2 regions of the Gordonia sp. NB41Y genome follow, and region 1 is predicted to be linked to the other one. Evidence: riboswitches for the same ligand, from Rfam matches in the RefSeq annotation. Region 1 holds a riboswitch; the other holds the start of a gene.
The links. A riboswitch is a leader RNA that binds a small molecule or an ion and turns the genes downstream of it on or off. The one in region 1 is predicted to bind cobalamin.
Positions count from the first base shown of each region.

Region 2: another riboswitch for cobalamin. It lies ahead of Q9K23_RS05310 (ABC transporter substrate-binding protein); the one in region 1 lies ahead of metE (5-methyltetrahydropteroyltriglutamate--homocysteine S-methyltransferase).

Region 1 covers NZ_CP132196.1:1,025,236-1,040,472, reverse strand. Annotated here, with positions in the region: gene Q9K23_RS04435 (pyruvate carboxylase) at 1-2,699, shown strand, start outside; gene Q9K23_RS04430 (4-hydroxyphenylacetate 3-hydroxylase N-terminal domain-containing protein) at 2,872-4,485, opposite strand; gene Q9K23_RS04425 (flavin reductase family protein) at 4,530-5,117, opposite strand; gene Q9K23_RS04420 (AraC family transcriptional regulator) at 5,321-6,214, shown strand; gene Q9K23_RS04415 (DUF222 domain-containing protein) at 7,197-8,039, shown strand; one part of gene Q9K23_RS04410 (IS3 family transposase) at 8,012-9,006, opposite strand; AL1L pseudoknot at 8,876-9,010, opposite strand; one part of gene Q9K23_RS04410 (IS3 family transposase) at 9,006-9,279, opposite strand; gene Q9K23_RS04405 (HNH endonuclease signature motif containing protein) at 9,266-10,147, shown strand; gene metE (5-methyltetrahydropteroyltriglutamate--homocysteine S-methyltransferase) at 10,843-13,119, opposite strand; cobalamin riboswitch at 13,283-13,445, opposite strand; gene uraH (hydroxyisourate hydrolase) at 14,188-14,514, opposite strand; gene uraD (2-oxo-4-hydroxy-4-carboxy-5-ureidoimidazoline decarboxylase) at 14,539-15,060, opposite strand; gene uraD (2-oxo-4-hydroxy-4-carboxy-5-ureidoimidazoline decarboxylase) at 15,071-15,237, opposite strand, start outside.
Region 2 covers NZ_CP132196.1:1,238,551-1,253,787, forward strand. Annotated here, with positions in the region: gene Q9K23_RS05305 (iron chelate uptake ABC transporter family permease subunit) at 1-1,050, opposite strand, end outside; gene Q9K23_RS05310 (ABC transporter substrate-binding protein) at 1,061-2,077, opposite strand; cobalamin riboswitch at 2,219-2,428, opposite strand; gene Q9K23_RS05315 (3-deoxy-7-phosphoheptulonate synthase) at 2,485-3,579, opposite strand; gene Q9K23_RS05320 (Lrp/AsnC family transcriptional regulator) at 3,863-4,309, opposite strand; gene rocD (ornithine--oxo-acid transaminase) at 4,407-6,479, shown strand; gene Q9K23_RS05330 (histidine phosphatase family protein) at 6,532-7,155, shown strand; gene Q9K23_RS05335 (thioredoxin domain-containing protein) at 7,161-9,179, opposite strand; gene Q9K23_RS05340 (hypothetical protein) at 9,203-9,502, opposite strand; gene mca (mycothiol conjugate amidase Mca) at 9,499-10,365, opposite strand; gene Q9K23_RS05350 (DUF4307 domain-containing protein) at 10,507-10,980, shown strand; gene Q9K23_RS05355 (queuosine precursor transporter) at 11,072-11,758, shown strand; gene greA (transcription elongation factor GreA) at 11,895-12,392, shown strand; gene Q9K23_RS05365 (helix-turn-helix transcriptional regulator) at 12,499-12,870, opposite strand; gene Q9K23_RS05370 (helicase-related protein) at 12,931-15,237, shown strand, end outside.

The sequences.
Region 1 (15,237 bases):
TGCAGCGCCGCCACCAGAAGGTGGTGGAGCTGGCCCCGGCCCCGAACCTCGACCCGGCGCTGCGGGACAAGATCTGCTCCGACGCGGTCGCGTTCGCCAAGCAGATCGGCTACTCGTGCGCGGGCACCGTGGAGTTCCTGGTCGACGAGCAGGGCCGGCATGTGTTCATCGAGATGAACCCGCGGATCCAGGTCGAGCACACGGTCACCGAGGAGATCACCGACGTCGACCTGGTGGGCGCCCAGTTGCGGGTGGCCTCGGGGGAGACCCTGGCCGATCTGGGGTTGTCCCAGGACGCGATCGAGATCCATGGCGCGGCGATGCAGTGCCGGATCACCACCGAGGACCCGACGGCCGGGTTCCGGCCGGACGTGGGCCGGATCACCGCCTATCGCACCCCCGGTGGTGCCGGTATCCGCCTGGACGGCGGGGCCAACCTCGGTGGCGAGGTCAGCGGACACTTCGACTCGATGCTGGTCAAGCTGACCTGTCGTGGCCGCGATTTCGCGACCGCGGTGCGTCGGGCCCGACGCGCGCTGGCGGAGTTCCGGATTCGTGGTGTGGCCACCAACATCCCGTTCCTGCAGGCGGTGCTCGACGACCCGGACTTCCGGGCCGGACATGTGACCACCTCGTTCATCGAGGAACGGCCGTGGCTGCTGAACTCGCGGTCGTCGGCCAACCGCGGTACCCGCATCCTTCGTTACCTGGCCGATGTGACGGTCAACAAGCCACACGGGGAACGCCCGACCACGGTGTACCCGCGGGACAAGCTGCCCGCCGTCGACCGTGACCTGCTGGCCACCCCGCCGGCCGGATCGCGGCAACGTCTGCTGGAACTCGGCCCCGAAGGTTTCGCCCGTGCCCTGCGTGAGCAGAAGGGGGTGGCCGTCACCGACACCACCTTCCGTGATGCGCACCAGTCGTTGCTGGCCACCCGGGTCCGCACGTCCGGGCTGTTGACGGTGGCCCCGTATGTGGCGGCCCTGACCCCGCAGCTGCTGAGTGTGGAGTGCTGGGGTGGGGCGACCTACGATGTGGCGCTGCGTTTCCTCAAAGAGGACCCGTGGGAGCGGTTGGCGCAGCTGCGCGAGACGATGCCCAACATCAACCTGCAGATGCTGCTGCGTGGTGCCAACACCGTCGGCTACACCCCGTACCCGACCAAGGTGACCTCGACGTTCGTCGCCGAGGCCGCTCAGACCGGTGTGGACATCTTCCGGATCTTCGACGCGCTCAACAACATCGAGCAGATGCGCCCGGCGATCGACGCGGTCCGCGAGACCGGGACCACGATCGCCGAGGTCGCGATGAGCTACACCGGTGACCTGGCGAATCCGGCCGAGGACCTCTACACCCTCGACTACTACCTGCGGTTGGCCGAACAGATCGTCGACGCCGGTGCACATGTGCTGGCGATCAAGGACATGGCCGGACTGTTGAAGGCGCCGGCGGCGACCAAGCTGATCACCGCCCTGCGCGCCAACTTCGACCTGCCGATCCACGTCCACACCCACGACACCCCGGGCGGACAGCTGGCCACCTATCTGGCGGCGGTGCAGGCCGGTGCCGACGCGGTCGACGGCGCCTCGGCGGCGTTGGCCGGGACCACCAGCCAGCCCGCGTTGTCGGCGATCGTGGCCGCCTTCGCCAACACCGAACACGACACCGGGCTCGACCTGCGTGCGGTGTGTGACCTGGAACCGTTCTGGGAGGCGATCCGAAAGGTGTACGCGCCGTTCGAGTCCGGGCTTCCCGCCCCGACCGGACGCGTCTACAACCACGAGATCCCGGGCGGTCAGCTGTCGAATCTGCGGCAGCAGGCCATCGCGCTCGGGCTGGGCAACCGGTTCGAGGCCGTCGAGGACGCCTACGCCGCCGCCGACGGCATGCTCGGCCGGCTGATCAAGGTGACCCCGTCGTCGAAGGTGGTCGGTGACCTCGCGTTGGCGTTGGTGGGTCAGGGTATCGATCCCGAGGACTTCGCCGCCCACCCCGATTCCTACGACATCCCGGACTCGGTGGTCGGGTTCTTGCGTGGCGAACTCGGTGACCCGGCCGGTGGCTGGCCGGAACCGTTGCGGACCAAGGCCCTCGAGGGCCGTTCCCCGGCACAGCCGGTCGCCGAGTTGTCCGAGGAGGACTCCGCGGCGCTCGACCAGCCCGGCCGTAAACGGCAGGAAACGTTGAACCGCTTGCTGTTCCCCGGTCCCACCCGCGAGTTCGAGGAGCACTTCGAGCAGTACGGCGACACCTCCCGGTTGTCGGCGAACCAGTTCTTCTACGGTCTGCGGTACGGCGAGGAACACCGCGTCGAGCTCGAACCCGGTGTGGAACTGCTCATCGGTCTCGAGGCGATCAGCGATGCCGACGACCGCGGTATGCGCACGGTGATGTGTGTGCTCAACGGCCAGCTACGGCCGGTCCAGGTGCGCGACAAGTCGGTCGATTCCACCGTCGAGGCCGCCGAGAAGGCCGACCGGTCCAACCCCGGATCGGTGGGCGCACCGTTCGCCGGTGTGGTGTCGGTGTCGGTGGCGGTCGGTGACGAGGTCGTCGCGGGTGCGGCGATCGGCACCATCGAGGCGATGAAGATGGAGGCCACCATCACCGCTCCGGTGGCCGGCAAGGTCACCCGTGTGGCGATCGGCCCGGTCACCGGCGTCGCCCCGGGCGATCTGCTGATCGAGATCGGCTGACACCACCAGGATCCGATGACGCCCCCTACGACGATCACTCGTCGTAGGGGGCGTCATCTGTTCACCCGGTTCGTGATCGGTGACCGGCAGTGGATCTCACCGCCCGGCCATTCGACCTGGCAGGCGGGCGTCCGGTCCGTCGGCCGGGGCGCCCGCCTGCGCCGAGTGGGTATCAGTTGCCGAAGTAGCTGACGTCGTCGTTGCCGATCAGGTCCGGCACGGTCCAGCCGTCGAGGTCGTACTCGGCCAGGCAGGCCTCGGCGAGACCCTTCATCTGGTCCACGCCGCCACGGTTCTGCGCCGCGAACAGCAACTCGGCCTTGACGTTCTCGTGGTTGCCCGAGTAGTTGCGCTCGTACAGTTCGTGGCGACCACCGAACTCGCTGCCGATCGAATCCCACAGCGCCTTCATCACCTTGACGCGGTCGACGGCGGTGATCCCGTCGGAACCGCGCACATACTTGTCGAGGTAGGGGCGCACGTCAGGGCTCTTGAAGTCGGCGGCACTCGACGGCAGGTAGATCAGGCCCGACGCCACGTCCTGCTCGATGATCTCCTTGATCCGCGGGTAGCCCTGCATCATGAACATCCGGTAGATCAGGCCGTACTCGAGGCGCGGGATGACGGTGTCGCCGATCCACGGCTCCGGGTTGTGGGCCATGGCGTCGGTGATCGTCCAGAACAGGTTGCGCCAGCCGATGACCTCGCCGACGCGAGTCTGCACACCGCGGAATCCGCCGGAGCCGGTGCAGTCGAGTGCCTTCATCAGCAGGCCGGCGATGAAGTCGAGCTTCACCGCCAGACGGGTACATCCCTGGAAGGTGAACCGCGGCAGGAAGCCGGACTGCGGGAAGAACGCGTTGATGCGCTCGACGTCGCCGTACATGAAGACGTTCTCCCACGGCACGAGCACCTTGTCGAAGACGAAGATCGTGTCGTTCTCGTCCATCCGGCTCGACAACGGATAGTCGAACGGCGAGCCCATCACCGCGGCGTGCTGGGTGTAGGACGACCGGCAGATCAGCTTGATGCCGGGTGCGTCCATCGGGACGGTGCAGATCAGCGCGAATTCCTTCTTCTTGATCGGCAGACCGTAGTGCGCGATGAAGTTGTAGTTGGTGATCGCCGAGCCGGTGGCCACCACCTTCGCACCCGAGACGATGAGGCCGGCGTCGGTCTCCTTCTCGACCTTCATGAACACGTCGCCGACCTCGTCCGGCGGGAGCTGGCGGTCCACCGGCGGGTTGATGATGGCGTGGTTCCAGTAGAGGACCTTCTCCTGCGACTCCCGGTACCAGCGTTCGGCGTTGGCCTCGAACGGCGCGTAGAGGTCCTTGTTGGCGTGCAGGGTGCCCAGGAACGATGCCTTGTAGTCGGGGGAGCGGCCCATCCAGCCGTAGGTCATGCGTGCCCACTCGGCGATCGCATCGCGCTCGACGATCAGATCCGCGCTGGACTTCGGGGCCTTGAAGAACGGCATGGTGACGCCGCCGTTGCCGGTGTCGGTGGAGGTGGTGACCTTGTCGCGGGTGGCCGGGTCGTGCATCGAGTCGTACAGACGGGCGGTCATGCGGATCGGATTGCGGAACGCCGGATGCGTGGTGACATCCTTGACCCGTTCGCCGTGCAGCCAGATCTCGCGGCCGTCCTTGAGGGACTCGATGTACTCGTCACCGGTCATCGGACGCGACGCGAAGTTCTTGGTCTGGTTGGCAGGGCTGTCGGCGGCGGGATTGGTCTGCGGTGCACCGTTCTCGTCGGTTTCGGGGCGTTCGATGGTGGTCACGATTGATACCTCTTTCTGATGGATCTGTCGAAACTCGTTATGAATCAGGCGGGTACGGAGGGCTGGGCCGAATGCTGTTCGCGGGTCAGGTGAAAGGGTGTGAAGGTGGTGTTGGAGTCGAACCAGCCCGAGTGCGGGTCGTCGGCGCACAGGCTCCACGCCGACGTCGAACTGGGTTCGCCGAGGTCATGAAAGGTGCTGCGGTAGTACAGCAGTGGTGACTTTCCGGATGCCTCCGCCTCGACGATCTCGCCGATGAAGATGATGTGGTCGCCGCCGTCGTAGCTGCGCCAGGGCTTGCAGCTGAGGACTGCTGCGCTGCCCTTCAGGATCGGGGCGCACGGGCCGTCGGCCCAGGTGGGACCGGGTTCAGTGGGGCGTCCGGCGAAGTGCATCGCGATGTCGAGCTGGTCGGCGGCGAGGATGTTCACCGCAAACGGTGCATCGGACAAGTAGCTGCACGCCTTGGACTTTCGGGTCAGGGTCACCTGGCACAGCCGCGGCTCCAGCGAGACCGCGGTGAAGGCCGTGACCGTGGCACCGTGTGGTTGCCCGTCGGTGTTGGTGCACGTGATCACCGTGACGCCACTGGCGAATTGTCCGAAGATGTTCTGTAGCTGCTTCTTCTCCATTGTGGTTCGCCTTTCCTCTGGAGCAGAATGTGAGGTAGAACATAGGTCGACCCCGCGCCGTTGACGAGCCGCTGAACGCGACGTCCATCCGAAAAGCGCAGTCGAGTGAAAAGACCGGATCTCCGGTCGCGGTGAGCGGGGTCGGGAGGTGACATGAGGTGACGGTCGAACGAATCGGGATCGCCGGCGACGGCGGCTGGGACATGGTGTCCGACACGGTGTCGGAGGCATACTTTCCGCACGAGCTCCGGCCGCGTGAGGCACACGAGCCGGAGCAGTCGGTGGATGTCGCGGTGACGGTGGTCGGCCAGTTACGGATCGCGCGGATCGGCTGGGGTGCCGAGGTGGCGGTCCGATCCGACCATCCCGGTGCCTATGGCATCAACGTGCCGCTGGGCGGCGTACTGGAGACCACGGTGGCGGGCCGCACCGTGGTGTCGACGAGTGGGCTGGCCACCGTGAACCCGCCGGACATGCCGTCGGACATCACGCGGTGGTCGAGTGGGTGCACCATCGTCGGCGTCAAGATCGCCCGCGACCTCGTGCAACGGGAGGCGGTGCGGATCTCCGGTGACACCGACGCGCAGATCCCCGGGCAGGTCGACCTGTCGCGGCCCGAGGCGGCGAGCTGGTTTCGGCTGGTGCGCTCGGTGGCCACACAGCCCGCCGACGATCCGCTGCTCGCCAATCCGCTCGTCGCCGATCAGCTGGCGGCGTCGCTGACCGACGCATTCCTGCTTGCGGCGTTGCCCGGGCCGGAGGCGGTCGGTGCGCCACGACCGAGGATCGTCACCCGCGTGCTCGACGCCATGCGTGCCGATCCGGCACGTGCGTGGACGGCCGGCGACATGGCCGAGGTGGCCGGGGTGAGTGTGCGCCGGCTCCAAGAGGGTTTCCGCGAGTACGTGGGGAAGACGCCTCGAGAATGCCTCACCGACTTGCGACTGCGTGGTGTCTACGACGAGTTGGCCGCGGGGGCATCGGATTCGGTGACCGACATCGCGATCCGGTGGGGATTCACCCACTCCGGTCGCTTCGCGAGTGCATTCCGCAAACGCTATGGCCTCACCCCGTCGCAGGTCATGCGGGAGACGTAGATGAGCCGACGAGGAGCGTAGCGAGAGCACCGACATCGTCGACTCACGAGGTTCGACTCGGGTCCTCGCTCACCACTGAATGAGGTTGCTGCCATGGATGGTTGAGCCGACGAGGAGCGTAGCGACAAGTCGTGTCGAAACCCCCGCCGGCCGAACTCGGAACGCAACCACTGGGTTCGGGGTGGGCGCCGACATCCTCGACTCACGAGGTTTCGACACGGGTCCTCGCGACGCTCTGTCCTGGCTCAACCACCCAATGACGTTGCGAGCATGGATGGTTGAGCCGACGAGGAGCGTAGCGACAAGTCGTGTCGAAACCTCCGCCGGCCGGGCTCGGAACGCAACCCACGGTCGAGGTGGTCACCGCCCGAGGTGACCCACCGAGGTTTCGACTCGGGTCCTCGCTTCGCTCGGTCCCGGCTCAACCACCCAATGACGTTGCGATCATGGATGGTTGAGCCGACGAGGAGCGTAGCGACAAGTCGTGTCGAAACCCCCGCCGGCCGGGCTCGGAACGCAACCACTGGGTTCGGGGTGGGCGCCGACATCCTCGACTCACGAGGTTTCGACACGGGTCCTCGCGATGCTCGGTCCCGGCTCAACCACCCAATGTGGTTGCCGTCATGGATGGTTGAGCCGACGAGGAGCGTAGCGACGAGTCGTGTCGAAACCCCCGCCGGCCGAACTCGGAACGCAACCACCAGGTTTGAGGTGGACGCCGACATCCTCGACTCACGAGGTTTCGACACGGGTCCTCGCGATGCTCGGTCCCGGCTCAACCACCCAATGTGGTTGCCGTCATGGATGGTTGAGCCGACGAGGAGCGTAGCGACAAGTCGTGTCGAAACCCCCGCCGGCCGAACTCGGAACCCAACCACCACCCAACACCCACCACCACAAACAGTTTCACCAAATCCTGCACACCCGTTCGAAGAAACGGGTACACTAGAGACACGCACTCGAACCCGGGGGGTGAGACCACATGTCAGACCCGACAACCACAATGCCACCCGACGCCGCACACGCATTGGCATTGATCACCCAAGGCCTCGACCTCCTCGCCGCCACCGACCTCACCCGCTGCCCCGACACCGACCTCATCACCGTCGCGAAAACCACCGAACAAACACTGTCGCGCCTCACCTACCACGGCGACCGACAATGGATGGAACTATCCGTACGCGGCATCCCCCGCAAACACGGACACACCTCGATGCACGCCTTCGCCGGCAACGAACTACACGCCTCCGACATCACCCGCCGTATGCGTCAAGTCCGCAACACCCAAACCCCACCCACCATCACCGGCGAACCCGTCACCCCCGAATGCCCCACCCTCGCCGCCGCGTTCGCCGCCGGCCACGTCGGACCCTCCCACATCACCGTCGTCCTCGACTTCGTCAAAGCCCTACCCGTCGCACTGCCCCACGACGTGAAAGTCGCCGCCGAACAAACCATCACCGAGCTCGCCACCCAATACCCCGTCGACCAGGTCAAAGACCTCGCCGCCGAACTGATGGCCCGACTCGACCCCGACGGCAGCCTGATCGACAAACCCGACCGCCACCGCCGCCGCGGACTCTGGCTGGGCAAACAAGGCATCGACGGCATGTCGAAACTCACCGGCACCATCGACCCCGTCCTACGGGCCCACCTGGAAACCCTGTTCGCCGCCTGGGGTCAACCCGGCGTCAACAACCCCGACGACGAATCCTCCCCGGCCGGAGACGCCCGCGCCACCGAAGTCATCGCCCCCGCCCTGAAGCACCCCAGGTTTCGTGCCACCTCGTTGGTGGGCTACCTGCTGGTAGTGACCCCAGCATAGTAGGCAGCCTCGTACTCGTTGGGCGGGACCAAGCCGATCGACCCGTGCAGCCGAGTCGAGTTGAACCAGTCGACGTAACCCAGGGTCGCGTATTCGACGTCCGAGAGGTCCTTGTAGGGCCCAGCGTGGAACACCGTGGTCTGGATACACTCGGTCTTGTACAGGCCGTTCGTCGACTCGATCAGCGCATTGTCGTAGGCGTCGCCCACCGATCCGATCGACGCGGTGATCGATTCCAGATCAAGCGTGCCCGTCAGGGCCGACGACGTATATTGCGAACCCGCATCACTGTGATGGATCAACTCGCCCGCCACCACCGGCCGACCTTCCCGCTCCCGCTCCGAGAGCGCCATCCGAAGCGGAATCATCACCAGCTCAACCGTTTTCGACGTAGACGCATGCCACGCCACGATCTGGCGGGAATACACATCGAGGATCAACGCGACATACACCCAACCCCGCCAGGTCCGCACATAGGTGAAATCGGTGACCCACACCCGGTTCGGGGCCGGCGCGGTGAACTCCCGGTTCAACAAGTCACCAGCCCGTTTCCCACCCGCTGCAGGGATCGTCGTCCGAATCTTCGTACAACGACGAATACCGTTGAGTTCCAACACCTTCATCGCCCGATCAACCGATCCGACAGACACCCCCGGCAGGCACGTCCGGTGCAGCAGAGCACGCATCTTCTCACGCCCGTACAGCCCTTCGGGCGTCAGCCGACGCCGCCCACGACCATCGGTCCGCCAAGCGATATCACGAATCCTGTCCACCGTCACCGCATCGGAATGGGTGCGTCCGGCAGGCCGACGCGACCGCCAGGCCCGATAGGTGCGTGCGGCGATCTGACAGCCCTGCTCAGACAGGACTCGGCAGATCGACTCGACCGCAACACCTTTGGTACGCATCTCATCAATGAAGCTGATGATCATCGATTGCGGGGGTCGAGTTCCCCCACGAAGAAAGACGTCGCCGCTTTCAACACCTCGACGTCCTCACGCAACCGCTTGTTCTCGGCCTTCACACGCTTCAGCTCGGCGAGCTCGGTACTGCTGGCCCCGGGCCTCCGGCCCCCATCGACCTCGGCCTGCACCGCCCACCGGCGCACCGTCTCTTTACTCACTCCGAGTTTCTTCGCGATCGCTGCAGCTGCTGCCGTCGTCGACGAGTACTCCCCGCCATGCTCGGCCAACATCCGTAACGCACGAGCCTTGACCTCGGGATCAATGTTCTTCGGCATGTGCTCATCCTTCCTGACTCAAAAGGAAGCGGCACGAAACCCCGGGGGATTCACCCAGACAACAGCCGCGGAAACCCGAGACACCCGCAGCCAAGCCCAACGCAACCACGACGCAGTCAAAGCCATGCTCAACGCCGTGTTCGCCGACGGAATGCTGGGTAAAACCAACCGCGGCCTCCCCATCCAGGTGATCGTGAAAACCGACCTCGCCGACCTCGCCGCCGAAACCGGCCACGCCATCACCGCCACCGGCACCCTGCTCCCGATCCCCGACCTGATCGACCTACTCCCCGAATCACAGATGTATCTGTCGGTGTTCAAAAACCACACCGCCGTCCCCCTGTACTTCGGGCAAGCCAAACGGATCGCCACCCCCGGTCAACGGTTGGCCCTGTTCTCCGCCCCCGACGGACACCACTGCGCCGCCGCCGGCTGCGACCGGCAGGCCGCCTACATGGAAATCCACCACGCCGTCACCGACTACGCCCGCGGCGGCCGCACCGACATCATCGAACTGGCCGCCCTGTGCCCCACCCATCACCGAATGGTCGGTGACCAACCCGGCCAGTTCAGCACCGGAAAGATCGAGTCCGGACCCGACGAAGGCCGCACCTGGTGGCAACAGAACGCCGAACCCGGCGCCCCACCCACCGAACGCCTCATCAACCGATTACCCGACGTGGCACACAACTATTTCGCCAACCTCGAACAGGTACGCGCCGAAATCCACGGCCGTACCCCACTCGAACGTGGCGGATTCACCCTCAACCGAATCAACGTGTTCGACGTGATCACGCCCGGACTGTTCACCGCAGACACACCCCACGCCCACGCATTCCGGGCGGCGATGAAATCAGCCGGACTATGAACCGCGGTCACCGACACCGCCGACTCACGAGGTTTCGACACGGGTCCTCGCTACGCTCGGTCCCGGCTCAACCACCAAATACGGTTGCCGCCGTTGATGGTTGAGCCGATGCGGAGCGTAGCGACAAGTCGTGTCGAAACCTCCGCCGGCCGGGTTCGGAACGCAACCACCCGGTTTGAGGTGGTCACCGACACCGTCGACTCACCGGGTTTCGACTCGGGTCCTCGCGATGCTCGGTCCCGGCCAACCACCAAATCATGGTGCGGCCGTTGATAGGTGAGCTGACGCGGAGTGTTGCGCGGGCGCCGTTTGCTTCGAGGTTGGTGCCGACACCGCCGACTCACCAGGTTTCGACACGGGTCCTCGCTACGCTCGGTCCCGGCTCAACCACCAAAGGTGGTGATCGTCAAACAGGTTGCCGCCGTTGGTGTTTGAGCCGACGCGGAGCGTAGCGACAAGTCGAGTCGAAACCTCCGCCGGCCGATCTCGGAACGCAACCACCAGGTTCGAGGTTGGTCACCGACAGCGTTGACTCGCCGGGTTTCGACTCGGGTCCTCGCGATGCTCGGTCCCGGCTCAACCACCAAATTGTGCCGTGATTGCGGACACTGGACCTTGAGCTTCAGGGTCGGTCCCGGCCCAACCATCGAATCATGGCGTTGATGCCGATGGTTGAGCCGAAACCTCCGCCGATGTCAGGCGCCGGCGCGAACCGACTTCGCTGCGGCGACCATGTTGGTCAGTGCTTCGGTGACCTCATCGGTGGTCCTGGTCTTCAGGCCACAGTCCGGGTTCACCCAGAGACGCTGCGGGCCGACGGCCTTGAGTGCCTCGGCCAGCGAGGTCTCGATCTCCGAGGTGCCGGGCACGCGCGGGGAGTGGATGTCGTAGACACCCGGACCCACGGCGTTGGCGAACCCGACGCTGTTGAGGTCGTCGAGCACCTCCATATGCGACCGGGCCGCCTCGATCGAGGTGACGTCGGCGTCGAGCTCGGCGATCGCGCCGATGACCTCACCGAACTCCGAGTAGCACAGATGCGTGTGGATCTGGGTTGCATCCTCGACACCGGCCGTCGACAGCCGGAACGCCCGCACCGCCCAGTCCAGGTACGCCTGCTTGTCGGCGTTGCGCAGCGGCAGCAGCTCGCGCAGGGCCGGCTCGTCGACCTGGATGATGCCGACGCCGGCCTTCTCCAGATCCACCGTCTCGTCGCGGATCGCCAGGGCGATCTGATCGGCGGACTCCGACAACGGCTGATCGTTGCGGACGAACGACCACGCCAGAATGGTGACCGGACCGGTCAGCATGCCCTTGACCGGCTTCGCCGTCAGCGTCTGGGCGAAGGTGATCCAGTCGACGGTCATCGGGCGCGGACGCACCACATCGCCGAACAGGATCGGCGGGCGCACACAACGCGTACCGTACGACTGCACCCAGCCGTTGACGGTCGCGAAGAACCCGTCGAGCTGCTCGGCGAAGTACTGCACCATGTCGTTGCGCTCCGGCTCACCGTGAACCAGGACGTCCAGGCCGATCTGCTCCTGCAGGTCGACGACGGACTTGATCTCGTCGCGCATCTTCTGCTCGTAGCCGGCCTGATCGATCTCGCCCTTGCGCAGTGCCGCACGCGCCAGACGGATCGCCGAGGTCTGCGGGTACGAGCCGATCGTAGTGGTCGGCAACGCCGGCAGGTTCAGCCGCTCGTTCTGCGCGGCCAGACGGGTGGCGGCCTCGCCACGGGTGACGTCGGCATCGTTCACCGCAGCCAGACGCTCACGGACGGCGTCGACGTGCACGCGCGGATCGGTGGCGCGGGTGGCCAACGCGGCAGCACAGGCGTCGAACGCGGCGGCCTCTGCCTCACGTCCGCCGGTCAGCGCCCGCGACAGGGTGGCGACCTCGGTGTACTTCTCGGCACCGAACGCCAGCCAGCCTCGCAGGTTGTCGTCGAGCTCGGTCTCCGGCTCCAGCGAGTAGGGGACATGCAGCGTCGAGCACGACGTCGACACCGCCAGCGAACCGGTCGAACCCAGCAGGGTACCCAGGGTGGCGAGAGCCTTCTCCAGATCGGTGCGCCAGATGTTGCGGCCGTCGACCACACCGGCGACCACATGCAGACGCGACAGCTCCGGGACGTCGACGACGCTCTCCAGGCGGCCCTCGATCAGATCCACCGCCACACCGTCGACACCGGAACGGGCCAGTGCCGGCAGTGCCTCTCCGGCGTCACCGAAGTAGGTGGCGACCAGGATCTTCGGACGCGCCGACGCCTGTGCCAGCGCCGAGTACACCGACCCGGCCAGCGCGGGCAGACCCGAGGCGATATCGGTGACCAGGGCGGGCTCGTCGATCTGCACCCACTCGACACCCGCCTCGGCCAGCACACGCAGCAGCTCCAGGTAGCAGGGGAGCAGCTCGTTGATCCGGTCCAGCGGCGAACCCGCACCGATCGGCTTGGACAGCGCCAGGAAGGTGATCGGCCCGACCACCACGGGGCGTGCGTTCACCCCGGCGGTGCGCGCCTCGGCGACCTCGGCCAGCACCTTCTCCGGGTTCAGCGTGAAGGTGGTGTCGGGACCGATCTCCGGAACCAGGTAGTGGTAGTTGGTGTCGAACCACTTGGTCATCTCCAGCGGAGCGACGTCGGCGGTACCGCGCGCGGCGGCGAAATACCGGTCCAGCGGATCGGAGATCGCGGCGACCCGCTCGGGCAGGGCGCCCAGCATCACCGCGGTGTCGAGCACCTGGTCGTAGTAGGAGAAGGTGTTGACCGGGATCGAATCGAGCCCGGCGGCCGACAGCTGCGCGATGGTGTCGGCACGCAGGCCGGCAGCGGTCGCCTCGAGCTCGGCGGCGTCCACACGGCCCGCCCAGTAGCCCTCGATGGCACGCTTGAGTTCACGACGCGGACCGATCCGGGGAGCACCGAGTACGGTCGCGGTAAAGGGTGAGTTGGTCCTCTCGGACATGAGACATTCACTCCTGCAATGGTTTCCGACGGTCGTCGCCATTGCAGGTGCGGCGGGCAGCCCCAGAGAGGTACGTGAGAAGACGACCTCGAAGTCAGCATGTCCGACCTGCACCCAGTCCACGAGGCGACGAGCCACCGACCGCGGCGCGGCCGGTACAGGAGGCAGGTCTTCGGACTCGTCGACAGGCGCGGATCACTCCGCGGAACCTACTGGCCGTCGCTTCCCGGGCGCGGGGCCCAGTGCATGTGACGGCGGTCGTTTCGACATACCGCTGCGGGACAGTTCCGGAGTCACACCGGATTCCCTCTCGCCCGCCCGACGCCGTGAGACATCGCACGGGCTCGACGCCGACGATCGGGTGTAGGGGCTCCATGACATCCCGGCCGGCGAACCAACTGCGCCGCCCATCATAGGCCAGCCATACCGCAGCACGGCAAACGGCTCTGCTATCGGCACCGACGTCGCGGGCCCGTACGCGTGGGTGGCCGGATCCCGGCGTGACGTTGCAGAGGTTTCGACGGACGGTCGGCCTCGCTAGCGCGAGGACGTCCTGCTCAACCATCGTTTGTGGCTGATTGAGCCGATGAGGAGCGGAGCGAGGGTGCGTTCCAGCGGTGGGTGAGGGAGGTTTCGACGGACGGTCGGCCTCGCTGCGCGAGGACGTCCTGCTCAACCATCGTGTGGGGTGCGTCCTGCTCGACCATCGTTTGTGGCTGATTGAGCCGATGAGGAGCGGAGCGACGAGGCGTGTCGAAATCTCCGCAGGTCAACGTTGGAACGTGAGCACCTCGGTGTTGGCCGGCTTCCGGCGTGACGTTGTAGAGGTTTCGACGGACGGTCGGCCTCGCTGCGCGAGGACGTCCTGCTCAACCATCGTGTGGGGTGGTTGGCTCCCAGCGCAATCTGCAGAGGTTTCGACGGACGGTCGGCCTCGCTGCGCGAGGACGTCCTGCTCAACCATCGTGGGGGGTGCGTTGTGCTCAACCATCGTGTGGGGTGCGTCGCGCTCAACCATCGTGAGGAGTCTGCTCGCCGCCGAGGACGCCGGCTCGATCACCGTCGGGGTCAGCTGCCCCGATACGTCGAGTAGGCGAACGGGCTCAGCAACACCGGCACGTGGTAGTGGCGATCGGCGTCGTCGACGGTGAAGCAGATGTCGACCTCGGGGTAGAAGGCCTCGATGTCGTTGTCGGAGAACCATTCACCGGTCTCGAACACCAGGTGATAGATGCCCGGGACCAGTGGCTGCGTGCTCACCTGCCCGATGCGGCCGTCGGCGTCGGTGACCCCCGACGCCAGCTCGCCGCCGGCCGCGTCCTGCAGGATCACCGACATCCCGACGGCGGGGGTACCGGATGTGGCATCCAGGACATGGGTGGACAAACCGGTCATCGCGTTGCTGCTCCTCTGCTCGGATCAGTCGTCAACATACTCGACCGCGGGCGTGAGCATCCGGGTCAGGCGGCTGCGGTTGATCTTGCCCAGTTCCATGCGCATCACCCGGCGCTCGGTGTCCGGGTCGTTGCGCATGCGTTCCTTGAGGATGCCCAGCAGCTCCGCGGCGGGACGACCGTTGGCGAACACCAGATAGACGTGGCCGAAGCGCTCTTCGTAGGCCGCGTTGAGTTCCTTCAACTCGGACAGCACCGCGGCCTCGGCGCCGACGACGCCCGACTGCTCGCGCTGCGAGGACGGATTGTCGGCGCGGTCACCGATCCGCGGATGTCCCGACAACGCCTCGTCGAGATCGCTCTCGGTGAGTTCGGCGAGGATCAGGTCCGCATAGTCGAGCAGGGCGTCGTCGTCGGTGAACGGCCGTGCCCTGGCGACGCGGAGCGCCCAGATCGACGAACTGCAGCATTCGTAGAGGGTACTGATGGCCTGCCGCTCACTGAGCTCGTTGAAACTGGACAAACCTCGCCAATCGACTCTTCGCACGCAGACCAGCCTAGGAGAGTTCGGGCTGACGCGAGAACCGGGCCGAGGTGATCGGGTTCGCATCGGCGACGAGATCGTCGAACCGGTAGTTGGCGATCTTCGCGATCTCGATCAGCGCGAACGACTTCTCCGACGTCGACGAGTTGTCCATCCGCGCCCAGCCGCTGCGCAGCACCC
Region 2 (15,237 bases), 210 kb from region 1:
GGGCCTCCGCATCCGGATCAACAGGGCCGCGAACACCGGGACACCGATCAGCGCGGTCACCACTCCGACCGGGATCTCCTGGGGTGCGAACACCGTCCGCGACAACGCGTCCACCCAGATCATGAAGACCCCGCCGGTCAAGGCCACGGCGGGCAGCAGCCGCCGATGCCCGATCCCGACCATCAGCCGGGTGGCGTGCGGGAGCACCAGCCCGACGAAGCCGATCGCGCCGACCGCGCTGACCAGCGTGGCGGTCACCACCGCGACGATCGTCAGCAGCAGGGCCCGCTCACGGGCCACCGACACGCCCAGGGTCGCCGCGGCACCGGCCCCGAAGGTGAACGCGTCGAGCGAGGCCGCACGGACCAGACACACCGCGAACCCGAGGCCGGTGGCGACAGCGCACAGCGCGACCTGGTTCCAGGTGACCCCCGACATCGAGCCCAGCAGCCAGAACAGGATGCCGCGGGTCCGCTCGGCGTCGGCCGAGGAGATCACGATGAAGGAGGTGAGCGACGAGAACAGCTGGGTGCCGGCCACACCGGCGAGCACGATCCGCGACGTCCCGCCGCCGGCGCCCATCGCCAGTGCCATCACCACGATGAACGAGACGATGGCACCGGCGAAGGCACCCGCCGACAACGACAGCACCCCGCCGCCCACACCGAGCACCACCACCACGACAGCACCGGTCGAGGCGCCCGAGGAGACGCCCAGGACATACGGGTCGGCCAGCGGATTACGCAGCAGCGACTGCATGATCACACCGCACATCGCCAGGCCCGCACCGCACACCGCCGCCATCAGCGCCCGCGGGACACGCAGTTCCCACACGATGCCCTGCCGGACCGGCGAGAGATCGGAGTCGGGGCCGCCGAGGTGGGCCAGGATCACGCGGTAGACGTCGGCCACCGACAGGTCGGCGACGCCGATGGTCACCGACACCGCGATCGAGGCGACCAATGCGATCGGCCCGATCACCCAGATCGCCGACCGCGCAAGGCCGGACGCCCGCTGCCCGGCCGGCGGACGCTCCAGTGTCGTCGTCATCGTGGGCTTCTCAGCCTGCGAGGTTCCAGCCGCGCAGTCCGGCCGAGACCTTCTCGACGCCGTCGACGGTACGGATGGACGGATTGAGGTCGGCACCGTTGACCACGATGTATCGCTTGTTCTGCACCGCCTCCATCTTGCTGGTCACCGGATTCGATTCCAGGAAGGCGATCTTGCTGTCCAGTGCGTCGCCGTCGATGCTGCGGCGGCTGAGGTCGGCGAGCACGATCGCGGTGGGATTGCGGTCGGCCACGCTCTCCCAGCTCACCTGCGGCCACTCGTCGGTGGTGTCGGCGTAGATGTTCTTCGCGCCGACGGCATCGGAGATCACACCCGACGATCCGCAGCACCCGGCCATATACGGCGTCTGGGTGTCGGCGAACCAGTACACCAGCGAGGTGTTGTCATCGGTCCCGGTGATGGCCGCCGCCGAATACCGTTGCTGCAGAGAGGAGATCAGCTCCTCACCACGGTCGGAGACATCGAAGATCTGGGCGAGCTCGCGGATCTCCTGGTAGATCAGGTCCATGGTCAGCGGTTCCGAACGCGCACCGTCGGCGTTCACGCTGGTCGCCGCGCGTCCCACGCAGTCGGTCGGCGAGAGGTAGGTGCCCACGCCGAGCCGTTCGAACTGGTCGCGGTCGCCGACGCCGCCGGGACCCAGTGTTCCGCCGAACGACGCGGTCACGAAGTCGGGCTCGGTGGCCAGCACCGTCTCCAGCGACGGCTTGTTGTCGGCCAGACGCGGGACCGACTCATTCGCCTGTGCCAGATCGGGTTTCACCGGATCGGTCCAGGTCGCGGTCCCCACCATGCGATCGGCGAGACCCAGCGACAGCAGGATCTCGGTGGAGCCCTGGTTCAGCGACACCACGCGCTGCGGGGCCTGTTCGACGGCCACCGTCTGGCCGCAGTTCTCGATCGAGACCGCCGCCGCGGAGGCCTCGTCACCGTCGGAATCGGTCGAACATGCCACTGCGGCAGCCGCTATCGTCAACGATCCGATGATCGCGAGCGATCGCCGCATCGACGTCTGTGAGATCACGTGACCCACCTGCGCCCTTCGTCATATGCGGGCACACCGGAGCGTCAGGACACCGAGCGGCCACCTACCGCCCAGATGTGAACGCACCGACCATATCCCGCGAGGTCGATGTGCACCGCGGGGGTGTTCCGCGGTCACGTCGGCAGGTCTTCGGACTCCGGACTCCGGCACCTCCGTGCCACCTACCGATGGCCGCTTCCCAGGTCGTCACCGACCCAGTGCCCTGGCCACCATCGTTTCCGTCACCGCTGCGGGGCAGCTCTGGATTCTCACCAGATTCCCTCTTGGCCGGCCGGGACATCTCCCGGCCAGACCGACGCGGGGCGAGCCTATCAGCCACCGGATCGCGACATTTCCGGCACCCACGGCGCCGGGGCGGCACGCAGGTGTCAGCCGCGTGCCAGATCGGCCAGTACCGCGGCGCTGACCTCCCAGTCCATGCACTTGTCGGTCACCGACTTGCCGTAGACGAGCGGCTCGGCGTCCGGCGACTGCGCCCCGGCCTCGATGAAGCTCTCCAGCATCACACCGCTGATGACCGGTTCGCGGCCGGCCGCGCGGGTGGCGCGCACCGATGCCGCGATCTCGGCGGCCACCTGCGCCTGGCGCACATGGTCTTTGCCGGAGTTGGCGTGGCTGGCATCGATCATGACGCGAGCGGGCAGGCCCGCCTTGTCCAGTGCCGCAACCGCATCGGCGATCGACACCTCGTCGTAGTTGGGGCCGGGGGTGCCGCCGCGCAGGATGATGTGACAGTCGGTGTTGCCCGCCGACTCCACCAGTGCACCACGCCCGAAGTCATCGACACCGAAGAAGACATGCTGTGCTGCAGCGGCTTTCACACCGTCGATCGCGACCTGGACATTGCCGTCGGTGCCGTTCTTGAATCCGATCGGCATCGAGAGACCGGAGGCGAGCTGACGGTGTACCTGCGACTCGGTGGTGCGGGCACCGATCGCACCCCATGCCACCGCGTCGGCGATGTACTGCGGGCTGGTCGGCTCGAGGAACTCACACCCCACCGGCAGCCCGAGGTCGATGATGTCGAGCAGCAACGAGCGTGCGGTGCGCAGACCCCGCTCGACGTCGTAGGTCCCGTCCATGCCCGGGTCGTTGATCAGACCCTTCCATCCGACGGTGGTGCGCGGCTTCTCGAAGTAGACCCGCATCACGATCTTGAGGCGGTCGTCGTACTGGGTGGCCAGCGGCGCCAGGCGGCGGGCGTAGTCGATGGCGGCCACCGGATCGTGTACCGAACACGGTCCGACGACGACGAGCAGGCGGTCGTCGGCACCGGCCAGGATGGCGGCGATCTCGTCGCGATCACGCTGCACGGCAACGGCCCGGCGTGCGGTGAGCGGCAGTTCGGTGCGGATGACATCCGGCGACGGGATCGAGCGGAATGCCTTGACCCGACGGTCCGAGGTGTTCTCGACGGTGTCGGTGGACGTCGATGTCCGGGGCAGATCTCCGAGGGTGGTCACGGTGTGCCTTTCGCGGGTGTGAGGGGCCTGTCATCTCGGCCGGCCACCCGCTGTCGTCATCGGAGGCCCTTGAAATGACAAGAGCAGCGACCGTTCTGGTCACTGCTCGGGCTCCGGGTTGTGTGGTGTGCGCAGTCAGCGCTTCATCGCAGGCTCACCCGGAGCCTCGATAAAGCGCCAATAGCCGCGCACGGAGTGGATCACGTCGCCGAGGTTAGCACACGACGACCCGACCCGACGAAACACGGTCGTCACAGGTCACGGCCGTTTGCCGGCGCCGAGCCTACGGATGACCACGGTCGATGAGGTGGCTGAGCACGATGATCGACTCGGTCCGGTCCACCGGACCGGCCTGCCGGATACGTTCGAGGGCCTGCTCGAGGTGGTGCACATCGCGGGCCATCAGTCGCAGGATGGCATCGGCCTGTCCGGTGATCGTCGCCGCCGACACCACCTCCTGGATCGGTTCCCACGACGCCCGCAGGTCTTCCGGCGAGATGTTGCCCCGGCAGAACACCTGCACATAGGCCTCGGTGTTCCACTGCATCGCGGCCGGATCGATCACCGTGGTGAAGCCGGTGATCACGCCGTCGGCGACGAGTCGGTCGACCCGCCGCTTCACCGCCGGCGCCGACAGCCCCACCTGCGCACCGATGTCGGCATAGGTGGCGCGGGCATCGCGGGTGAGGCAGACGAGCACCTTTTCGTCGAGATCGTCGAGCTCGCGCAAGACTTCACCCCTTACCCGCCGACGACGACCGAAATCTTCAACAGAGACGCAATCGGTGACGATTGATTGCGTCAGATACCGACCCTACGCTCGAACTATGACGCTGACCAGCTCGTACTCCGCCGTGTCCGCTCCCCGGATCGCCCACCATCGCACCTTCGCGATGACCCCGCCGACCCACTTCACCGTCACCTACGCGATCAATCCCTGGATGGACCCGACGGTCCCGGTCGACACCGCCCGTGCGCTCGCCCAGTGGGAACAGCTGTGCCGGGTCTATCGCGACCTCGGACACACCGTGCGCCTCGTCGATCCGCAGCCGGGCCTGCCGGACATGGTCTATGCGGCCAACGGCGGGCTCGTGGTGAACGGCCGGGCGATCGCCGCACGGTTCACCTTTCCCGAGCGGGCCGCCGAGGCCGGTCACTACGCCGACTGGTTCACCGCCGCAGGCCTGGGCGAGGTGTACCGCACCGCAGGCACCCAGGAGGGCGAGGGCGACTTCCTCGTGGTCGGCGAGCGCATCCTGGCCGGTACCGGGTTCCGCACCGATCCGGCCACACATGCCGAGGTCGCCGCGATCACCGGGCTGCCGGTGATCACCCTGGAGCTGTGCGACCCGCGGTTCTATCACCTCGACACCGCCCTCGGTGTGCTCGACCAGAACACCATCGCCTACTACCCGCCCGCCTTCTCCGAACCCTCCCGCCGACTGCTGGCGCAGCTGTATCCGGACGCGATCATCGCGACCGCCGCCGACGCCGAGGTGCTGGGGCTCAACCTGGTCTCCGACGGGCGCAACGTCGTGATGACCGATGCCGCACCGGGACTGGCGGCCCGGCTGCGCGAGGCGGGATTCGAGACGATCGGCGTCGATCTGTCCGAACTGCTCGCCGGTGGCGGCGGGATCAAATGCTGCACACTGGAGCTGCGCCCCTCCGACCCCGACCGGCCGGTGCCCCACCGAACGGAGGCAATGATGCCTGATCTCGCCGAACCCCATGTGGCCCACAACTACTCACCGCTACCGGTGACCGCGGCATCCGCCGAGGGCGCCTGGATCACCGATGTCGACGGTCGCCGGTATCTCGACTGCCTCGGCGCCTACTCCGCGGTGAACTTCGGCCACCGCAATCCCGAGATCGTGGCCGCGGCGCGCGCCCAGCTCGATCGGGTCACCTTGACCAGTCGCGCTTTTCGTTCCGATCGGCTCGAACCCTTCTGTGCCGCACTGGCAGAGCTGTGCGGCAAGGAGATGGTGCTGCCGATGAACACCGGCGCAGAGGCCGTCGAGTCGGCCCTCAAGGTGGCCCGTAAGTGGGGCTACGACGTCAAGGGGGTACCCGACGGGCGTGCCGAGATCATCGTGGCCGGCGGCAACTTCCACGGTCGCACGATCACCATCGTGGGCTTCAGCGACGACGACGACGCCCGCGGTGGATTCGGGCCGTTCACACCGGGATTCGTCCGCGTGCCCTACGGCGACGCGGCTGCGGTGGCCGACGCGATCACCGACGACACCGTCGCGGTGCTCGTCGAGCCGATCCAGGGCGAGGCCGGGATCATCGTCCCGCCCGACGACTATCTGCCCGCCGTGCGGGCGCTGTGCACTGACAACCGGGTGCTGATGATCGCCGACGAGATCCAGTCCGGGCTCGGCCGCACCGGCACCACCTTCGCGTGCGAACACTGGGGTGTGGTCCCCGATGTCTACACGCTCGGCAAGGCCCTCGGCGGCGGTATCCTCCCGGTGTCGGCGGTGGTCGCCGACACCGAGGTGCTCGGCGTCCTGCATCCCGGTCAGCACGGCTCGACCTTCGGTGGCAATCCGCTCGCCGCGGCGGTCGGGCACACCGTCGTCCGGATGCTCGCCGACGGCACCTGGCAGGCCCGGGCCGCGTCGCTCGGCACCCGGCTGCACACACGGCTCGCCGACCTCGTCGGTCCCGATGTCCTACAGGTCCGCGGCAAGGGCCTGTGGGCGGGAATCGACATCGACCCGGCACTGGGCACCGGCAAACAGATCTGCCTCGCGCTCGCCGACGCCGGGGTGCTCGCCAAGGACACCCACGGTTCCACCCTGCGGCTGGCCCCGCCGCTGGTGATCACACCCGACGAGATCGACTGGATGGTCGACCGATTCGCCGCGGTGCTGCGCGGGCGCCACTGATCACAGCCGATCGCGGCCCGTCGGTCCACCGGGCAGGACTAGGCTCGGACAGATGACCGACGCCGACCGCACCCGCCGCGTCCTGTTGATCCGACACGGCCAGACCGCCTGGTCGTTGTCGAATCAGCACACCGGACGCACCGACATCGACCTGACGCCACGGGGTGAACAGGACGCTGCGGCGCTGGCGGGCCTCGCCGACCGGATCGGTCTGTGCCGGCCGTATGTGATCGCCTCGCCCCGGCGCCGCGCGCAGCGGACCGCCGAGCTCGCGGGTCTCCATGTCGACGAGACGAGTGAACTGTTCGCCGAGTGGGACTACGGCGACTACGAGGGTCTGACCCGTCTGGAGATCCAGCGCGACCACGAGCCGGGCTGGACGATCTGGACGCATGGCGCCCGCGGTGGCGAGTCGGTGGCCGACATGACGCGGCGGGTCGACGCCGCGGTCGACCATGTGGAGGCGCGGCTACCGGAGTCGGATGTGATCGTGGTGTCCCACGGTCATTTCTCCCGCTCGTTCATCTGCCGGTTCCTCGGCTGGCCGATCACGCAGGGCGCCGCGGTCGACCTGCGTCCGGCCGGATCGGCACTGCTGGCCGAACCCGACGGTGATCGACGGCTCTCGGAACTGCGTGGCCCCGAGGGATACTGGGCCTCGGCCGCATCGATCTGATCGCGTCAGATCCCCTGATCGCGTGAGAACCCCAGTGCCGCAGCAAGTTCCGCGGACGAGGTGACCGGGAGATCGCACACGGCGCCACGGCACACATAGACCGCGTCGGCACCGTTCACCGGTCCCCGATCGGTCAGCAGTGACATCGAATCCCGGCGGCCCGCCACCACGATCGCCCCGCCCGGGGCGAGTTGTCGTGCCCGAGCGGCCAACTCGCCGTCGGTGCCCCCGTCCTGCGCCACCGCCAGCTGTATCGGCCCGGACAGGCGCGCCTGGGTCACGGCCAGCCAGTGCCCGGCCGATCGTGCGACCTTGGCCTGCAGCACCGCACCCCGGGACAACGTCGCATCGAGCAGTCCGGTGTACCGGGCGGCGCGGTCGGGTGTGGCCAGGGTCGACGCCAGGAGCAGCGCCTCGGCCAGCAACGACGCGCCGGCCGGGGTGGCGCCGTCGATCGGGTCGCGCGGCCGGGCGATCAGGTCACCGGCGGGTGCGTCGAACCAGCTGCCCTCCTCACCGGGATCGCCGAAGGTGTCGATCGCGGTGTCGAGGAGGGTGAGAGCCGCGTCGGCCCACCGTTTCTCGCCGGTCGCCTGGTACAGGGTGAACAGGGCGGTGCACAGCGCCGCATGATCGTCGAGGGCCGCGGCCGGACGCCCCACCACACCGCCCAGCGACGACCGGCGCAGGGTGCCGTCGACGATGTGGCGCGCCAGCAGTGCGTCGGCGACGCCGGCGCCCAGGGCGACCCACTCGGCGCGGCGCAGTCCCGTCCCCGCCTCCACGAGCGCGGTCACCGCGAGCGCATTCCAGCCGGTGACCACCTTGTCGTCACGCGCGGGCTGGACCCGGTCGGCGCGTGCGGCGAGCAGCCGGCGGCGGACATCGGCGAACCGGTCCGGGTCGTCGGCGTCGAACCGCAGTTGCAGCGTCGAGCTGCCGTGCTCGAAGGTCCCCGCGGCGGTGACCCCGAACACCTCTGCCGCCCAGGCGCCGTCGTCGAGGCCGAGTACCTCGGTCAGCTGCGTCGGGGTCCACACATAGGTCGATCCCTCCACCCCGTCGGCATCGGCGTCGAGGGCCGAGGCGAATCCGCCGTCGACGAGCAGATCGCGTTTCAGGAACTCGATGACCTCCTCGGTGACGCGGAGGGCGAGCGGTTCACCGGTGCGGCGGGCCAGATGTGCGTACACCCGGAGCAGTTGCGCATTGTCGTAGAGCATCTTCTCGAAATGCGGCACCACCCAGGCGGAGTCGACGGTGTACCGCGCGAAGCCCCCGGCCAGCTGGTCGTAGATGCCGCCGCGTGCCATCGCGTCGCAGGCGCGCACCGCGGCCGCGGCGGCGTCGGGCAGGCCGGTGCGTTCGGTGTGCCGCAGCAGCCCCTCGAGCAGCGCCGACGGCGGGAACTTGGGTGCCCCGCCGAATCCGCCGTTCTCCCGGTCCTCCTCGCCGAGGACCGTGCTCACCGCGTGTGCCGCCAACCGGTCGTCGACCTCGAGTGCCCCGCCCGGCAGCGGCGCGGCGTTGGCGTGCAGGTGGTCGCGGACCTTGGCGCCGACGTTCTCCAGTTCCTCGCGCCGCTCGGTCCATGCGGTGGTGACCGCCGACAGCACCTGCCGGAACGACGGCATCCCGCCCCGCGGTGCGTCCGGGTAGTAGGTGCCGCAGTAGAACGGTTCACCGCCCGGGGTGAGGAAGCAGGTCATCGGCCAGCCGCCCTGACCGGTCATCGCCACGGTCGCGTTCATGTAGATCGCATCGATGTCGGGCCGTTCCTCGCGGTCGACCTTGACGCACACGAAGTCCCGGTTCATCTGTGCGGCGGTGGCGTCGTCCTCGAACGACTCGTGCGCCATCACATGACACCAGTGGCACGCCGCGTATCCCACCGACAGCAGGACCGGGACGTCACGGTGGCGCGCCTCGGCGAGGGCGGCCTCACCCCATTCGCGCCAGGCGACGGGGTTGTCGGCGTGCTGACGGAGATAGGGGCTCGTCGATCCGCCCAGTTCGTTGCGCATCGGCCCTCCGGTGGTGTCGGCGCTCAGGTTCCCGCGGACTTCTTGGCCGCTGCGGTGCCGTCGGCGGCGGCCGAACTCGGGTCGGACGCGTCGGGTGTCACGGTGTCGGTGCCCTCGTCGAAGGCCTGATCGGCCTCGGGATGATCGGTGTCGAAGTTCTTCGGCAGCTTCTTGAGCTGACGGTTCATCGACCAGATGAGCAGCGCGGTGCAGATCAGCAGCACGATGATCACGAGCAGTCCCAGCGGGGACGCCTTGCCGAACTCGGGGCCCTGCGGTTCCTGCTGTGCGGCGAGGATCGTGGTGTACAGAGCGGTGGTCATGGCTGCGCCTCACTTGCTGCGTCGACGCCGGCGAACAGATCGTTCTCCGGGATCGAGGTGGTCACCCGCGTCTGTGCGAGTTCGAATTCCTCGGTCGGCCACAACCGCTGCTGCCATTCCAGGGGTACCGCGAAGAAGATTCCGTTGGGGTCGATCTGGGTTGCGTGCGCCCGGAGGGCGTCGTCGCGCTGCGGGAAGTACTTGCCGCATTCGACCTGGGTGGTCACGCGGGCCATCAGGTCCCCACGGTTGGAGTCCCAGCGGCTGAGCCATTCCTTGAACGGACTCTCCTGCCCGTGCCGCTCGAACTCGTCGGAGAACAGCACCATCCGGTCCCGGATGAAGCCATGCGTGTAGTAGAGCTTCGAGATCGTCCACGGCTCCCCCGCGTCGGGGAACGCCTCCGGATCTCCGGCGGCCTCGTAGGCCGCCACCGACACCTCGTGGCAGCGGATGTGATCGGGATGCGGGTAACCGCCGTGCTCGTCGTAGGTGATCATCACGTGCGGACGGAACTCCCGCACCACCTTGACCAGGGCCTCGGTGGGCCCTTCCAGCGGAAGCGTCGCGAACGATCCCTCCGGCAGCGGCGGACGGGGGTCGCCCTCGGGCAGGCCGGAGTCGACGTAGCCCAGCCACGTCTGCTGCACGCCGAGTGCGGCGGCCGCGGCCGCCATCTCCTCCTTGCGCACCTCGTGGATGCGTTCTTTGATGCCCGGACGGTCCATCGCCGGGTTGAGGATGTCGCCCCGCTCACCCCCGGTCAGGGTGACGATCAACACCTCGTTGCCCTCGGCGGCATACTTGGCGGACGTGGCCGCACCCTTGCTCGACTCGTCATCGGGATGGGCATGCACGGCCATCAGACGCAACCCGCCGGCTGCCCTGAGCTCGCTCGGGGAGCCGGATGTCGACGCGGTCGACGGTCCGGGTTCGGCGGTCTGGGTGTCGCTCACAGTTCCTCGCCTTCGGATCGGTACTCATCTCATGGTAGGTATTGACGAGTGAACAGTTCAGACGGGGGCACACCACAAGGCCCCGACCTGCACGATCGCCCGCAGAGCGGTCCGCGGGCGACCTACCCCGTCGAACAATCGGCGCGCAGCAAGCGCTACTGGTTCCTCGGATTGTCCGCTCTCGTCGTCATCACCGGTGTGGTGTTGGCCCTCATCAGCTACCAGAAGTTCGCCGACCCGGATGTCTCCGGTCAGGCCACCGGTTACGAGATCCTCGACCCGTCGACCGTGGCGGTGCAGTTCACCGTCAACCGTGCCGATCCGACGCAGCCGGCGTCCTGTGTGGTGCGCGCCCGGTCGATCGACGGTGACGAGACGGGCCGTCGTGAGGTGCTGATCGCCCCGGGGGTCGCGCAGGAAGGGCATCGTGTGAACGTCAGCACGTCCAAGCCCCCGGTGATCGGTGAGGTCTTCGGCTGCACCACCGACGTCCCGGCGTACCTGACCGAACAGACCCGGTGACCGGCACAAGAGTGATCCGAGCACAGTGACAGTCACCGAAGAACGCAAACCGCGCGCCGTATTCGCCTCGATCTCGAGCCCCTACCTGCCGATGCTCACGGCGATCTTCGTCGGCGTGATGCTGATCAGCAACGTCACCGGCACCAAGGGCGTCCTGCTGTTCGACCAGTGGTTGCACATCGATGTCGGCCCCATCCAGATGGACGGTCTGGTCACCGACGGCGCATTCTTCCTCTTCCCTCTGGCCTATGTACTCGGTGACGTGATCAGCGAGGTGTACGGCTTCCGTGCCATGCGCCGGACGATCCTGGCCGGTTTCGTCGTCCTGCTGATCGCCTCGGCGTGTTTCTGGCTCACCATCCACCTGCCCGCAGCCCCCTTCTACGAGGGTCAGAGCTCCTTCGAGACGGTGGCGGGGGTGGTCCCGCAGTTCCTGCTCGCCGGGCTCCTGGGATACCTGGCCGGCGAGTTCCTCAACTCGTTCGTGCTGGTCAAGATGAAGGAGCGGGCGGGCGAGAAGCGCCTGTGGGCGCGACTCATCGGATCCACGGTGGTCGGCGAGTTCGCCGACACCCTGGTGTTCTGCTCGGTCGCCGCGAGTGCCCTGGGCATCTCCACCTGGGGTGACTTCATCAACTACACCGTCGTCGGATTCGTCTGGAAGACCCTCGTCGAGGTGATCGTCATGCCGATCACCTATCTCGTCGTCGGCTGGCTCAAGCGCGCCGAGCCCACATACGCCATCGCCCTGGAAAAAGCCCAGTCCGACGACGTGTGAATTCGCCCTCATCCACATTCGCTGCTACCCTGTACAGATACACGGCTCCGCGAGGGGTCGTGTTGCTGCATTTAGAGCAGTCCACATGTCACGGCGAACCGCTCGCCGGGCCGCGGACGACACAAAGGAGTGACCGATGACCGACACCCAGGTGACCTGGCTGACACAGGAGTCGCACGACCGCCTCAAGGTCGAGTTGGACTCATTGATCGCCAATCGTCCGGTCATTGCTGCCGAGATCAACGAGCGTCGCGAAGAGGGCGACCTCAAGGAGAACGGCGGATACCACGCTGCACGCGAGGAGCAGGGCCAGCAGGAGGCGCGAATCCGCCAGCTGCAGGAACTGCTGAACAACGCCAAGGTGGGCGAGGCCCCGACCCAGTCGGGCGTCGCTCTGCCCGGCTCCGTCGTGACCGTCTACTACGACGGCGACGAGTCGGACACCGAGACCTTCCTGATCGCCACCCGTGAAGAGGGCGGCGCGCAGGGCGGTTCGCTCGAGACCTACTCACCGAGTTCCCCGCTCGGCGCGGCTTTGATCGACACCAAGATCGGCGAGACGCGCGAGTACACCGTGCCCAGCGGCGCCACCATCAAGGTGACCCTGGTCAAGGCGGAGCCGTACCACAGCTGATCGGACAGACGACGAACGCCGCCACCCGCTTGGGTGGCGGCGTTCGTCGTTTCCGCTGCCTGAGTGGTTGCGTTCTGGCCTCGGAATCCGAGCCGGAACGCACCTCTCAATGGCTGTCGTCGTCCAGCGCGCCGAGGAGCCGTTCGAGTTCGGCTTCAACCCGTGAATAGGCTGCGCGAGTCGACTGTTCAGGTGATCGACGCTTGACCAGGACGTCCCCGTCCGGAATCAGCAGACGCGGGGCCACCTCGAGCGCGTACGCCAGGCGGTACACCGTCGACAGTTGCGGATCGGCGATGAACGGATCGCGATTGCTGGTGTTGCGCTCGAGATTCGAGATCTGATTGCGGTGCATTCCGCACCGCTGGGCGAGGGCCTCCTGGGATAGTCCGCGTAGTCCACGGACATAGGCGAGACGATGCCCGAACGAGTCACCGTAGGTGTCCCATTCCAGGGATCCACGTTCTCGAGCAGGCACTCACCCAATCTGTCGGACGCACAACGTATTGTCTGCACAACATGATGTGTGCCAGAAGGGATGAGGATCGTGGAGATGCACGAGCTGGTCGCGGGTGTCCGCGTGCGAGGTCGGTGGCATGGGCCCGTCGAGATCATGTCCGCAACACACCACGGGGAGACCGCTGCATCACTCGTCATTCGGCGCGTCGATGGCTCATTGGGCGAAGAGATGGTGTTCGCGGACGATCTCGCGGGCATGTCCGTTGTCGCCGACGATTCCCGGCCGTGGTCGTTCACCGCCGATCCTGCTCAGTTCAAGCTCTCCGCCGAGGCACTGCGGATTCGCATGGCCGGCGTCTACGACCCGATGCTCGCAGTCACCACCAGTGACATCTCTCCGTTGCCCCACCAGCTCCGCGCCGTCTATGGCGAGTTACTCCCCCGCACTCCGCTACGCTTCCTCCTGGCCGACGATCCCGGCGCCGGAAAGACAGTGATGGCAGGGCTTTACGCCAAAGAACTGATGCTGCGTGGAGATCTGGAACGTATGCTGATCGTCGCGCCCGGCGGTCTCGTCGATCAATGGCAGGACGAACTCGACACCAAATTCGGCGTTACCGCCACCCTGCTGACCCGAGAGCTCATCGAGACGACGGTCGGTGGAGACGCCTTCGCTGCCCATCCGCTCTTGATCGCTCGAATGGACCAGCTCGCCCGCGATGACGATCTCCTCGAGCAACTCGCCCAGAGCGAGTGGGATCTCATCATCGTCGACGAGGCGCACCGGATGTCGGCGAGCTGGTGGGGAAACGAACTCCGAAAGACCAAGCGGTTCAATCTCGGACAGCTACTCGGCTCGATCACGCGACACCTGCTGCTGATGACCGCAACACCTCACTCCGGCAACGAGGAGAACTTCCAGGCGTTCCTGTCCCTACTGGACCCCGATCGATTCGAGGGGCAGTCCCACGGCACATCACACAGCACGGACACCGCGGGGCTCATGCGGCGGATGGTCAAGGAGGAGCTACTCACCTTCGAAGGCCGACCGCTGTTCCCTGAACGAATCGCCGAGACCGTGCCGTACGCCCTGTCCCCCGGCGAGCACGAGCTCTACGAGGCGGTGACCCGCTATGTCCGCGAGGAGATGAATCGTGCGGACCAGCAAGGTGATTCACCACAGCGACGCACGGTGGGATTCGCACTCACGGTACTTCAGCGCCGTCTGGCGTCGAGCACTCACGCCATTCTCCGCAGCCTGGAACGCCGCAGGCAACGCCTCGCCACCAAACGTACCGACATGGCCGCCGGCCGTGTGACGGCAGTCAAGGAGCGGGCCGGTCTTCCTCGGCCCGATCAGTTCGACGACCCCGACGAGTTCAGCGCCGACGAGTTCGAACAGATCGAGGAACAGGTCGTCGACGCCGCAACCGCGGCACGTACGGTGGCTGAACTCGACGTCGAGATCGCCATTCTCGACGAACTGATCACCATGGCCAAAGCACTGCGCGACAGCGGAATCGACCGAAAGTGGGCCGAGCTCCGATCTCTGCTGTCCGACCGGTCACTCCTGCGCGATGAGACAGGCGCGCCTCGCAAACTGATCATCTTCACCGAGCACCGCGACACTCTCGACTATCTCGCCCGACAGATTCGGAATGTCCTCGGCGACGATGATGCCGTGCTCACCATCCATGGCGGCACCCGGCGGACCGACCGTAAGGGCATCCGTGAGAGGTTCACCCAAGAACCTCGATGCCAGGTCCTGGTCGCCACCGATGCCGCGGGCGAAGGGCTCAATCTTCAAGCCGCACACCTGATGATCAACTACGATCTGCCGTGGAATCCCAATCGGCTCGAGCAGCGCTTCGGTCGTATACACCGGATCGGCCAGCACGACGTGTGTCGCCTGTGGAACATCGTCGCCGCCGAAACCCGCGAGGGCCAGGTCTTCGTTCGTCTCTTGGAGAAGATGGACCAGCAACGCCAGGCGTACGGCGGCAGACTGTTCGACGTTCTCGGGGATGCCTTCGCCGAGAAGCCGCTCCGGGACCTCCTCATGGAGGCCATCCGTTACGGCGATGATCCCGCGCGGTTCGCAGAGATCGAGCGGGTCGTCGACGCACAGGTCGCCGACGGCTGCGAAGAGCTCGTCCGCGACCGGGCGCTGGCCAGGGAAACACTCAACCCGATGGAGATCGACCGGCTGCGTCAGCAGATGGACGAGGCGATGGCTCGCCGCCTGCAACCCCACTACATCGAGGCGTTCTTCTCGGGCGCCTTCGGCAGGCTGGGCGGTCGGCTGATCCGCAGGGAAGAGCACCGCTTTCAGATCAACAATGTCCCTGCTCTACTCCGACGGCGGGCAGTGCGTCGCGAACACGGC